One region of the Chromobacterium sp. LK11 genome, then DNA from elsewhere that is predicted to be linked to it. Evidence: predicted binding sites of a transcription regulator. Region 1 holds the regulator's gene; the other holds the start of a gene.

The links. Region 1 encodes FNR, which switches genes on or off when oxygen is low (the NO sensors DNR and NnrR bind a similar motif). Its sites were predicted from a motif close to TTGATNNNNATCAA; they were not measured.
Region 2: a site for FNR is predicted at 4,439-4,452, ahead of pflB (formate C-acetyltransferase). Genes of this name have one in related genera too.

Annotation. Positions count from the first base shown of each region.
Region 1 is NZ_LDUR01000011.1:82,145-88,501, reverse strand. Features, by position in the region: gene VK98_RS07475 (inositol monophosphatase family protein) at 1-399, opposite strand, end outside; gene VK98_RS07470 (RNA methyltransferase) at 602-1,381, shown strand; gene VK98_RS07465 (DUF1853 family protein) at 1,371-2,291, shown strand; gene fnr (fumarate/nitrate reduction transcriptional regulator Fnr) at 2,339-3,085, opposite strand; gene hemN (oxygen-independent coproporphyrinogen III oxidase) at 3,195-4,601, shown strand; gene VK98_RS07450 (sodium:alanine symporter family protein) at 4,669-6,084, opposite strand.
Region 2 is NZ_LDUR01000043.1:18,116-24,472, forward strand. Features, by position in the region: gene VK98_RS20750 (L-serine ammonia-lyase) at 1-874, opposite strand, end outside; gene VK98_RS20755 (HAAAP family serine/threonine permease) at 946-2,232, opposite strand; gene VK98_RS23925 (hypothetical protein) at 2,803-2,955, shown strand; gene VK98_RS24065 (hypothetical protein) at 2,945-3,406, shown strand; gene VK98_RS20760 (formate/nitrite transporter family protein) at 3,471-4,298, shown strand; gene pflB (formate C-acetyltransferase) at 4,526-6,357, shown strand, end outside.

The DNA of each region.
Region 1 (6,357 bases):
GGCGCCGACGCCGCGCGAGGCGGTGAACAGATCGTTGCGGTTGGGGTCGAAGACCACGGCTTGCTGCACCTGGCCCTTGTGCGCCAGCGCGATGGAGATCGCGTACTGCGGGTGGCCGTGCAGGAAGTTGGTAGTGCCGTCGATGGGATCGATGATCCACTCGTATTCCGACGAACCGATGCCTTTCGCGCCGGACTCTTCTGCTAGAATCGCGTGCTTGGGATAAGCTTCCAGAATGGAAGCGATGATGGACTCTTCCGCGGCGCGGTCCACTTCGGTCACGAAGTCATTGTGTTTCTTGCGCTCTACGCGCACCGCGTCGAGATTCAGCGACGCGCGCTGGATGACACTGCCGGCGCGGCGAGCGGCTTTCACCGCGACATTGAGCATCGGATGCATTGACGGCCTCTACACTTTCAACCATGACAGACGTCCGCCACATGACGCGACGCCTGCTAGTAACAATCTGGGTTAAGGAACAAGAAAAACCCGGCGCAATCGGGCAAGGCGGCATGCCTGCCCATCCGGCAAGCGCTGGCCTTGCGCGCAAAACGGCGCGCGGGCTTTTCGATAAGCCGGCTATTTTAATGTGAAACTGCTGATGAATAAACCCCAAGTACCTGATTTTCTGAAAAACATTCGCGTGGTGTTGGCTCGCCCCAACCATCCGGGCAATATCGGCTCCGCCGCCAGGGCGATGAAGACCATGGGCCTGAGCCGCTTGTATCTGGTTGAACCCAAAGTGTTTCCCAGCGACGAAGCCAATACGCTGGCCTCCGGCGCGGTGGATCTCCTGGAGCAGGCCACCGTGGTGTCCAGCCTGGCCGAGGCGCTGCAAGACGTCACCATCGCCTGCGCGCTGACCAGCCGCCGCCGCGAACTGACCACCCCCTTGTCCACCCCGCGCCAGACCACGCCGGAACTGGTCGCGCGCGCCCAGGCCGGCGAACAGGTGGCCCTGGTGTTCGGCAACGAGACCTTCGGCCTGTCCATCGAAGAAGTCGAGCAGTGCAACCGCCTGGTCACCATCCCCGGCAACCCGGACTACTTCTCGCTGAACCTGGCGATGGCGGTGCAGGTGATGACCTACGAGCTGTTCAGCCACACCGGCGTGGACATCGACTACCTGCGCGCCGACAGCGACGCGGCGGCGCTGGGCGAGGTGGAGGGCTTCTGCGGCCACCTGGAACAGACCATGGACAAGATAGGCTACTTCCGCCGCCGCAACAGCGAGCGCATGATGCGCCGGATGCGCACCCTGTTCAACCGCGCCGGCCTGCTGCGCGAGGAGATCGACATTCTGCGCGGCTTCCTCAAACAGGTGCAGCGCGCCGCCGACGGCGAAGTCCGCCGCGACGCGCCCGAGCGGGATGGCGAATAAGCCGCCGTTCCCCCTGCCCTACGCGCACCCGGCGGTGCGCGATCTGGCTTTTCTGCTCTCCGCGCCCTCCCCTTGGCGCAGCGGCGCCGACATCGCGCCGCAACGGCTGCTGGGCGCCGACGGCCCGGCGCTGCTGCAAGCGCTGGACGCCGATCCCGCCGAGCTGCAGCACTGGCTGGCGCGCCAGCCCACCCGCCGCCTGGGCCATTACGCCGAGCGGCTGCTGTCGTTCTGGTTCCGCCTGGCGCCGCACATCGAACTGGTCGCCAGCAATCTGCCGGTGCGCGACGCGGACGGCCGCACCGTCGGCGAGTTCGACTTCCTGCTGCGCCTGGACGGCCAGCCGCTGCACCTGGAAGCCGCCAGCAAGTTCTACCTGCAACTGGGCCGCAGCGCCGACACCCTGACCGGCCCCAGCCTGCGCGACGCCTGGGCGCTGAAAGCCCGCAAGCTGCAGACCCAGCTGCGCCTGTCCCGCCACCCGGCGGCGCAAGCGATGCTGCCGGCGGGCTTCGACGGCTGCGCGGTCGGCGCCCGGCTCAGCGGCTGGCTGTTCCACGCCCGGGACACCTCGCCGCAAGCGCCGCCCGGCGCCCGGCCGCTGTACGGGCAATACTGGCCGCTGCGCGGCGACTGGCCGGCGCTGAACGCGGACTCGCGCTGGGCCTGGCTGCCCCGGCTCAGCTGGCTGGCGCCGGCGCGGCTTGGCTTCGAACAGACCCACACCGCGGCGGCATTGCGCGCGCAGCTGGAAGAGGCGGCGGCGCCGCAATTGCTGGCCGAACTGCAAGCCGGCGCCGACGGCTGCTGGCATGAAGTGGCGCGCGGCTTCGCCGTGCCGCCCGGCTGGCCGCAGGAAGCGCCCTTGTCGCGGCTATTGCAGCAAATCGCCGGCAGCCCGAGCCCATGAAAAAAGGCAGGCCCATGGCCTGCCTTTAGCAATACGGCGCTGCGCGCTCAATGCCCGTTGGCGTGGGCGCAGCCGGAAATCAGCGCCTTCAACTCGTCCACCATCACCAGCTGGATGTGCTTGTGATCGACGGTGATCCAGCCTTGCTGCTGGAACTTGGACAGCGTGCGGCTGACGGTTTCCAGTTTCAGGCCCAGGAAGCTGCCGATTTCCTCGCGGCTCATGCGCAGGATGAAATCATTGGCGGCGAAGCCGCGAGTGGACAGACGCTGCGACAGATTCAGCAGGAAGGCGGCCAGCCGTTCTTCCGCCTTCATGTTGCCCAATAGCAACATTACATTCTGATCGCGAACGATCTCGCGGCTCATCAACCGGTAAAAATGGTGCTGCAGGGTGGGAATTTCGCGGCCCAGGCTCTCCATGCGGCTGAACGGCAGTTCGCACACCTCGCTGTCCTCCAGCGCGATGGCGTCGCAACCGTGCACATTGGCGGAAATGCCGTCCAGGCCCATCAGTTCGCCGGACATGTGGAAGCCGGTGACCTGCTCGCGGCCGTCCTGGCTGGCGACGCTGGTCTTGAAGAAGCCGGTGCGCACCGCGAACAGCGAGCGGAAGCCCTCGCCGCTGCGGAACAGATACTCGCCGCGCTTCAGACGGCGGCTTTGGCGGATCACCGCGTCGAGCTGGGTCAGTTCCTCGCGGTTGAGCCCCACAGGCAGACAGAGTTCCTTCAGGCTGCAGTTGGAGCAGGAGACCTTCAGGTTATGCAAAGAGATATGGTTCTGATCGGACATGGCATGTTTAGTACAAGCTTGCGACGAAGCTTGACCCTTATCAAAGCGAAATTCGCAGGATTTCCGCAAATTTACCAGTCCACCAGAGGTTTTGCCATCCAAATACGACATGAAGACCACCCACCCATTTTCTCCTGCCCATTTTGAATTCGACCGCGCTCTGATCGAGCGCCTCGACGGGACAGGTCCTAGATATACGTCATACCCGACAGCGGATCGCTTTACGCCGGGTTTTGCCGAAAGAGACTACATCCACTGGCTACGGCAGCGCAGCATCGGCGCCAACCGGAAACCTTTATCATTGTACGCTCATATACCATTTTGCAACACTATCTGCTACTACTGCGGTTGCAACAAAATCATCACCAAGGACAGCGGCAAAGCCGATTTGTACCTGGACTACCTGGAAAAGGAAGTCCGGATGGTCGCCTCCTGTCTGGGCCGCCGCGAGCAAGTGGTACAGCTGCATTTCGGCGGCGGCACGCCGACTTTCCTGTCCGACGCGCAACTGGAACGATTGATGACCTTGCTCAAGACTCATTTCGAGTTCTTGAAGGAGGGGGAGTATTCCATAGAAATAGACCCGCGCAAAGTCAGCGCGGAGACAATCTTCAAACTGGCCGCACTCGGCTTCAACCGCATCAGCGTCGGCATCCAGGATTTCGAACCGGAGGTGCAGCGGGCGGTGAATCGGGTGCAGTCCGAGGAGGAAACGCTGGAGGTGATCCAGGCCGCGCGCGACGCCGGCTTCAAGTCCGTCAGCGTCGATCTGATCTACGGCCTGCCCTTGCAGACTCGCGAATCGGTGCGCCGCACGCTGGACAAGGTGATCGCCATCGGACCGGACCGGCTGGCCTTGTACAACTACGCCCATCTGCCCACCGTGTTCATGCCGCAACGCCGCATCAACGAGGCGGAGCTGCCGTCGCCGGAAACCAAGCTGGACATCCTGCAGGACTCGGTGCAGCGCCTGGCCGACGCCGGCTACGTGTTCATCGGCATGGACCACTTCGCCAAGCCTGACGACGAACTGGCCGCCGCCTTGCGCCAAGGCCGGCTGCAACGCAACTTCCAGGGCTACTCCACCCATGCCGACTGCGACATGATAGGCCTGGGCGTGTCCTCCATCGGCAAGGTCGGCCCCTGTTACAGCCAAAGCGCCAAGGACCTGGACGGCTACTACGCGGCGCTGGACAGCGGCCACCTGCCGGTGCTGCGCGGGCTGACGCTGGACAACGACGACATCCTGCGCCGCAGCATCATCCAGGGCCTGATGTGCCGCTTCTCGCTGTCGGTGGAAGCGCTGGAGGAGATTCACGGCATCAACTTCGCCGAATATTTCGCCGAGGAGCTGCCGCAGATTCGCGAGTTCCAGCAACTGGGCCTGCTGTCCTTCGACGGCGACTTCATCATGGTGGAGCCGAGAGGACGCTTCCTGATCCGCAATATCGCGATGATCTTCGATAAGCACCTGCGCGAGCGCCGCACCCAGGCGCGCTACTCCAAGACCATTTGAGCCCGCCCCGCAGCAAAACAGCCCGCGTCTGAACGCGGGCTGTTTGTTGTCGGTGTCGGACCTGGGCTTACCAGATGTCTTTTTCCACCTTGGCCGCCAGTTCCGGGTAATCCGCCACCTTGAACACCGGCGTGGACTCGCCCCGCTTCAGCTGACGCTCGTAGTCTTTCAGCACGATGAAGAAGTAACGCGACAGCAGCACGATGGCCACCAGATTGATCAAGGCCATCAGGCCCATGGCGAAGTCGGCCATGTCCCACACCAGCGGCAGGCTGGCCACCGCGCCGAACATCACCATCGCCAGCACGATCAGGCGGAAGGCCAGCAAGATTCCCTTGTTGCTGCGGATGAATTCGACGTTGCCCTCGGCGTAAGCGTAATTGCCGATGATGGTGGAAAAGGCGAACAAGAACATCGCCACCGCCAGGAAGGACGCGCCGATCGGGCCGAACTGCGATTCGATCGCCTTCTGCGTCAGCGCCACGCCGCTTAAGCCCTGGTCGTACACGCCGGACAACAGAATGATAGCGGCGGTGGCGGTGCAGATCACCATGGTGTCGATGAAGACGCCGAACATCTGGATCGCGCCCTGGCTCGCCGGGTGGCGCGAAGTCGCCGTCGCCGCCGCGTTGGGGGCGGAACCCATGCCGGCCTCGTTGGAGAACAGGCCGCGCTTGATGCCCAGCATCATCGCCTGGCTCACCGCGTAGCCGGCGAAGCCGCCCGCCGCCTGCTCCAGGCCCAAGGCGCTCTTGACGATCAGCACGATCAGACCCGGCAGCTCGGCCGCATGCGCCGCCAACACGTAGAAGGTCATCAGCAGATAGATGGCCGCCATCACCGGCACCAGCCACTCGGCCACCCGCGCCACCGAGCGCACGCCGCCGAAAATGATGGGCGCGGTCATCGCCACCAGGGCGATGCCCACCATATAGCGGTTCCAGCCCCAAGCACCCTCGGTGGCCGCCACGATGGAGTTGGCCTGCACCGCGTTGAACACCAGGCCGAAGGCCAGGATCAGGCACAGGGCGAAGATCACGCCCAGCCAGCGTTGCCCCAGGCCCTTCTGGATGTAATAGGCCGGACCGCCGCGGAAGGTGTCGTCATGGTGATTGGTCTTGAACAGCTGCGCCAGCGTCGATTCGGCGAAGGCGCTGGCCATGCCCAGCATCGCGGTCAGCCACATCCAGAACACCGCGCCGGGACCGCCGGCGGCGATGGCGATGGCCACGCCGGCGATATTGCCGGTGCCCACCCGGCTGGCCAGGCCGGTGGCGAAGGCCTGGAACGGCGAGATGTCGTCCTTGCTGCGATGGCCGCCGCGGCCGCCCATCATTTCGCGCCAGCCGCGCGCGAACAGCCGCAGTTGCAGCAGGCCGGAACGCAGCGAGAAATACAAGCCGACGGCCAACAGCAGGCCGATCAGCACCTTGCCCCAAATCACATCATTGGCGGCATTGATAAACGAATGAAGCAAGTCCATGGATCCTCTATAAAGCTCTGAGCGTGGCAATCTGGAAATGGGCGACGCGCGCCGGAAGGATTTCAGACTGGAAGGTTGACTTCGCCGCGGTCTTGGCGCCGGGCTTCTAGCTTGCGGCCTTGGCGAAACAGCACCCCGCGGCCGTCTGGCCGCCTGATTCAGGACACTGCTTCGTCAGACTGTTTCGATGCAAAACCCGGCGAATTTAGCAAAATAGAGTGATTGCTGGCAATGCCGAAAGGTTTTGGGCCAAGCCGCGCCCGCCGGCTTTTC
Region 2 (6,357 bases), on a different contig from region 1:
CCGCCGGCACGATGCCGCAGGCGCCGTTGGTGGGCGCGGTGACCACGCGGCCGCCGGCCGCGTTTTCTTCCGACATCGCCATCGCGTACATATTGACCCAGTCCATCACGCTCATCGGGTCTTTGGCCACTTGCAAGGAGCTGGTCAGCATCCGGTGCAGCGCGGGCGCGCGGCGCGGAATCCGCATCGGGCCGGGCAGATTGCCCTCGGTGCGCATGCCGCGGTCTATGCTGGTCTTCATCACATCCCACACCTTGGCGAAGTGGGTCTGGACATCCTTGACCTCATGGAAGGCCTTTTCGTTTTCCATCACCAGCGCGGAAATGGACAGGCCGGTTTCCTCGCACATATCCATCATCTGCTGCGCGCTGAGGAAGTGATAAGGCACCGGGGTGTCGCTGCAGGAGCTCTGATTGAAATGCTCCTCGTCCACGATGAAGCCGCCGCCGATCGAGTAATACGTCTTGGTCAGCACGCACTCGTCGCCGACAAAGGCGTGGATCTGCATGCCGTTTTCGTGCATAGGCAGGTTGGCGGTGTGGAAATCCATGTCGAAGCCCACGCGCTGATGGGTGCGGCCCAGCGTCAGCTGGCGGGTCTTTTCCACATCGGCGATCAGGGCCGGAGTTTGTTCCGGGTCCACGGTGTCCGGCAGATTGCCGGCCAGGCCCAGGATGATGGCGTGGTCGGTGCAATGGCCCTTGCCGGTCAGGGCCAGCGAGCCGTAGCAATCGACGTGAACATGGGTGACTTGGTTGAAGCGGCCGGTTTCCTTGAGCGAGCCCAGGAACTGGTGGCCGGCCTTCATCGGACCGACGGTGTGAGAGCTGGAGGGACCGACGCCGATTTTGTAGATATCAGTCATGCTGAACATGATTGGTTACCTCTTGGTGATGCTGAGGAACCCGGCCGGCCGTGACCGGCCGGGCTGTCAGAGGAGTGCGATCAGGCGAACAGATCGTAGAAGATGGCGGAGATGGCGATCAGGCCGATCAGAACCACAAAGATGTTGCTGGCGGCGCCGGAGTATTTCTTCATGGCCGGCACTTTGGCGATGGCGTACATCGGCATCAGGAACAGCAGCATCGCGATGACCGGGCCGCCCAGGGTTTCGATCATGCCCAGGATGCTGGGGTTGAAAGTGGCCACGGCCCAAGTGGTGATGATCATGAACACGGCGGTGAAGCGGTCCAGCTTGGCGGTCTCGATGGACTTGCCGTTCTGGCGCAGCTGCTTGATCACCAGGCCGTTGAAGCCTTCTTTGGCGCCCAGGTAGTGACCCAGGAAGGACTTGCTGATGGCGACGATGGCGATCAGCGGAGCCACCCATTCAATCACCGGGTTGCGGAAGTGGTTGGCCAGGTAGGACAGGATGGAAATGTTCTGCGCTTTGGCTGCGGCCAGGTCCGCCGGGGACAGGCTGAATACACAGCTGAACACGAAGAACATCACCGACAGCACCATCATGACGTGAGCGCGGATCAGCACGCGGCCGGCGGTCGGCTCGGCGGCGTCGCCATGCAGCTTCTGCTGGTCAACCGAGAAGGACGAGATGATGGGCGAGTGGTTGAAGGAGAACACCATTACCGGGATGGCCAGCCACAGCGTTTTGTAGAACGCGCCGTGGGACAGGGCGTCGCCCAGGCTGCCGGCTTGCTGGATGGCCGCGCCGTTCCATTCCGGAATCAGGTACAGGGCCAGCAGCATCAGGCAGGCGACAAACGGGTACACCAGCACGCTCATGGCCTTGACGATCATCTTCTCGCCCAGGCGCACGATGGCCATCAGACCCAGAATCAGGATCAGCGACAGGATGGCGCGCGGCGGAGCGGACACGCCCAGCTGGTTGACCATGAAGGACTGCACGGTGTTGGTGATGGCCACGCTGTACACCAACAGAATGGGGTAGATGGCGAAGAAGTACAGCAGGGTGATCAGCTTGCCGGCGCCCACGCCGAAGTGCTCTTCCACCACTTCAGTGATGTCCGCGCCCGGCTTGGAGCTGGACAGTACGAAACGGGTCAGGCCGCGGTGAGCGAAGAAGGTCAGCGGCAGGGCCAGCAGCGCCATGACGATCAGCGGCCACAGGCCGCCGATGCCGGCGTTGATGGGCAGGAACAGGGTGCCGGCGCCAATGGCGGTGCCGTACAGGCCCAGCATCCAGACGGTATCTTGCTTGCTCCAAGAGGAAGCGCCTGATTTGGGCAGGGGGGTGGAAACGGCTTGAGACATGATATTGGCCTTCATAAAAGACAAATGGGGTAATCGTTTTGACGCGTCGCTTGGCGGCGCGCCGTTTTCATCTCTTGCTAGACTTTTGGTCAGTAGCTGGAACCGCTGATTAGTGATTGCCGGCTTTCATTGATGTGCATGGTATAGGCAGTTGTACTGCGGTGGTTACACATTTCAGAACATCAGTTGATTCTAATCAACTTTATTTTGAAGCAAAACGAACATCCGAACAAATACTATTTAGAACCCATGACTTACAGATAACATGATGAAGTCGTTTTATTGGCATTAAATTGCGCAAAAATGTAGCTGTAGAAAGATTGTTTCAAGAAATATCGCTTCATTTGAAAAAATGCTAATTTTCGTTTTGCTTTGCTTTCGTGTTGCTTTGCTTTTCATGTCTGAATGGATTCGAGCGGCCTGGTGTCGCAAAATCGCCGTCCCTGCACTTTGTTCGAGCTAGTTTCATCATTTTTGAACACTTCATTGGCATATCCTGCGCCGAGGGCAGGTCATGGCCCCTTGGCGTGCATGGTCTTGGCTTGTAGTCGTGTTGTGATTTGTAACTTCATGAATAACAAGGAATATATTGGTTTTTTGGCGGGGTTGTCTGTCTTGGGGAGGGCAGAGCGCAAGCCGAAGGGCGGCCTGCGCCGCGCCAGGGAGGCCGCTATATCAGCATGGGGCTCGGCGCTGCTGCAAGTATCAAAATATGAAATTTGAGACCAAATTTGTTTTCGAAAACGAACAAAAATATTTCAAAACGAACATAATTTGGTTGTTTTCAAACATGACTACGGCTTTCAAACGTTTGTTTTCTTATTATCTATATGATTTTCAAGGTGTTTTTTCATGTTTGTTATCGCGCCTTTTCTGCGTCTGGCGGCGCCTGGGCGGAAAGAGCGAGGGTGTGGCGGGATCTCGGCTAGTCAAAACGCATGCGACTGGCGCGCGGCTTGCAAGCTGTGAATCCGCCCGCGCAACGGAAAGACCTAGGTTTGATAGTTATCAAACAAGAATGAAGCATTCCGAACATAAAATTTTCGTGAACCAACAATCCGTGCACCCGTTCGCGTGGGAACCAACCACCTCGGCGGCCAACAAACGCATTGCAGGAACTAGGCCTAAGCCGGCGTTTTCGCCGCCAAGCCTTAGAGACGGCAGAGTCAGTTGATAGGCTTCCTAATAAGGTTGACCCGCGCGCCAGCGGCTCTGCGCAAGCTCGCGAAATGAAAAACATGAACCACGCCTCCACACTCGCCTACGTCGCGGCCGAAGCCGCCTCCAAACAGACCGTGTTGCGACAACACCCCGGGCGCTACCTATTAAGCGCCGGCATGGCCGGCGCGCTGATCGCCGTGGTGCTCAGCGTCAGCCTCAAGCTGGGCCAGGTCTTCTTCGCCGTCGGCTCCCCCGGCTACTACATCGCCGTGGCCGGCTTCTTCGGCGTGGCCCTGGTCAGCATCATCGTCTGCAAGCTGGAGCTGTTCACCAGCAATGTGATGTACTTCAGCGTGGGCGTGCTCAGCGGCGACTGCCGCGTCTGCAACCTGCTGCGCAGCTGGGCCATGGTCTATCTGGGCAATTTGCTGGGGGTGCTGCTGTTTACCGCGGTGTTCGCCGGCGCCGGCGGCATGGGCAGCCTGCCGGCCGACCACCTGTTGTTCAACGTGGCCGCGCACAAAGTGCACGCCGGCGGCTGGGAAATCTTCTGGAAGGGCGCGCTGTGCAACTGGGTGATCTGTCTGGCGGTATGGGTGCCGCTGCGCATGGCCGGCGACGCCGCCAAGATGCTGATGATCCTGCTGCTGGTCTTCGTGTTCTTCTTCTCCGGCTTTGAACACAGCATCGCCAATATGGCCTTCTTCTCGCTGGCCCTGCTGCACGGCATGCAAGGCCTGGACGCCGCCGCCATCCTGCACAATATGATTCCGGCCACCCTGGGCAATATCGCCGGCGGCGCGCTGGGCGTGGGTCTGGTGGTCTACCTGCTGGAGCGTCACACCCTGCCGGCGCGGCGCGAAGCCGCAAAACCGGCCGCGACGGCGCTCGGAACCAGTGTTTGATGTTCGTTTTCGAATGTAATGCGCCGGCTACAATGCCGGCGTATTGGTGTGGTTTTGCATGGCATTGAAAATAAAGCGCTTTTTATGGGTTTTCGCCGGCGTTGTGGCCGTGGCAGCCACCGCGTTTTAGTCTGCGGCAGTTGATCTTTATCAAACGATTTTTTTCGAAACCGAATGTACAATATGTTCAGTACACAACATTTACTGATAGTTACTAGGAGGCACACATGGATGCTCTGAATCGTGACGCGACTCAAGCCAACCCCTGGCGCGATTTCACCGGTGGTGAATGGCAAAGCAAGGTGGATGTCCGCAACTTCATCCAGCTGAACTACAAGCCGTTTGAAGGCGACGCCAGCTTCCTGGCGCCCGCCACCGCGCGCACTCAAAAGCTGTGGGACACCCTGAGCGAGTTGCTGAAAGAAGAACGCGCCCGTGGCGTGCTGGACGTAGCCGCGGACCGCGGCAGCTCCATCACCGCGCATGACGCCGGCTACATCGACCAAGCCAGCGAAGTCATCGTCGGCCTGCAAACCGACGCTCCGCTCAAACGCGCCATCATGCCCAACGGCGGCCTGCGCATGGTTGAGAACGGCCTGGAAGCTTTCGGCTTCAAGCTGGACCCGGTTATCAAGGATGTGTGGACCCACTACCGCAAGAGCCACAATCAGGGCGTGTTCGACACCTACACCCCGGACATCATGGCCGCGCGCAAATCCGGCGTGATCACTGGTCTGCCGGACGCCTACGGCCGCGGTCGCATCATCGGCGACTACCGCCGCGTGGCCCTGTACGGCACCGACTTCCTGCGCGCCGAACGCCAAAAAGTATTCCATGAGCTGGACGACGCCGTTTTCAACGAAGACGTGCTGCGCCTGCGCGAAGAACTGTCCGAACAATTCCGCGCGCTGGACGAACTGAAGCAGATGGCCGCCAAGTACGGCTTCGACATCAGCCGCCCGGCCGTCAACGCCCGCGAAGCGGTGCAGTGGACCTACTTTGCCTACCTGGCCGCCGTGAAAGAACAAAACGGCGCCGCCATGTCCTTCGGCCGCGTCGCCACCTTCCTGGACGTCTACATCGAGCGCGATCTGGCCTCCGGCGCGCTGACTGAAGACCAAGCCCAGGAAATGATCGACGACCTGGTGATCAAGCTGCGTATCGTGCGCTTCCTGCGAACCCCGGAATACGACCAACTGTTCTCCGGCGACCCGACCTGGGTCACCGAATCCATCGGCGGCATGGGCGAAGACGGCCGTACCCTGGTGAGCAAGAGCAGCTTCCGCTTCCTCAATACCCTGTACAACCTGGGCCCGGCGCCGGAACCCAACCTGACCGTGCTGTGGTCCACCCAGCTGCCGCGCGGCTTCAAGGACTTCTGCGCCAAAGTGTCCATCGACACCAGCTCCATCCAGTACGAAAACGACGACCTGATGCGTCCGCACTGGGGCGACGACTACGGCATCGCCTGCTGCGTGTCCGCGATGCGCATCGGCAAGCAAATGCAGTTCTTCGGCGCCCGCGCCAACCTGGCCAAAGCCATGCTTTACGCCATCAACGGCGGCGTGGATGAAAAATCCGGCTTGCAAGTAGCCAAGGGCTTCGAGCCGATCAAGAGCGACGTGCTGACCTACGAAGAACTGATGCCCAAGTTCGACCTGCTGATGGACTGGCTGGCCGCAACTTACGTCAAGGCGCTGAACTGCATTCACTACATGCACGACAAATACGCCTACGAACGCATCGAAATGGCGCTGCACGACCGCGACATCCTGCGCACCATGGCTTGCGGCATCGCCGGTCTGTCCGTGGCCGCCGACTCCCTGTCCGCCATCAAATACGCCAAAGTGCACATCATCCGCAATGAAGCGGGCCTGGCGGTGGACTACAAGATCGAAGGCGACTACCCGGCTTACGGCAACAACGACGACCGCGCCGACAGCATCGCGGTATGGCTGACCGAAACCTTCATGGAGAAGATCAAGGCCCAGCCGCACTTCTACCGCAACGCGATGCCGACTCAATCCGTGCTCACCATCACTTCCAACGTGGTGTACGG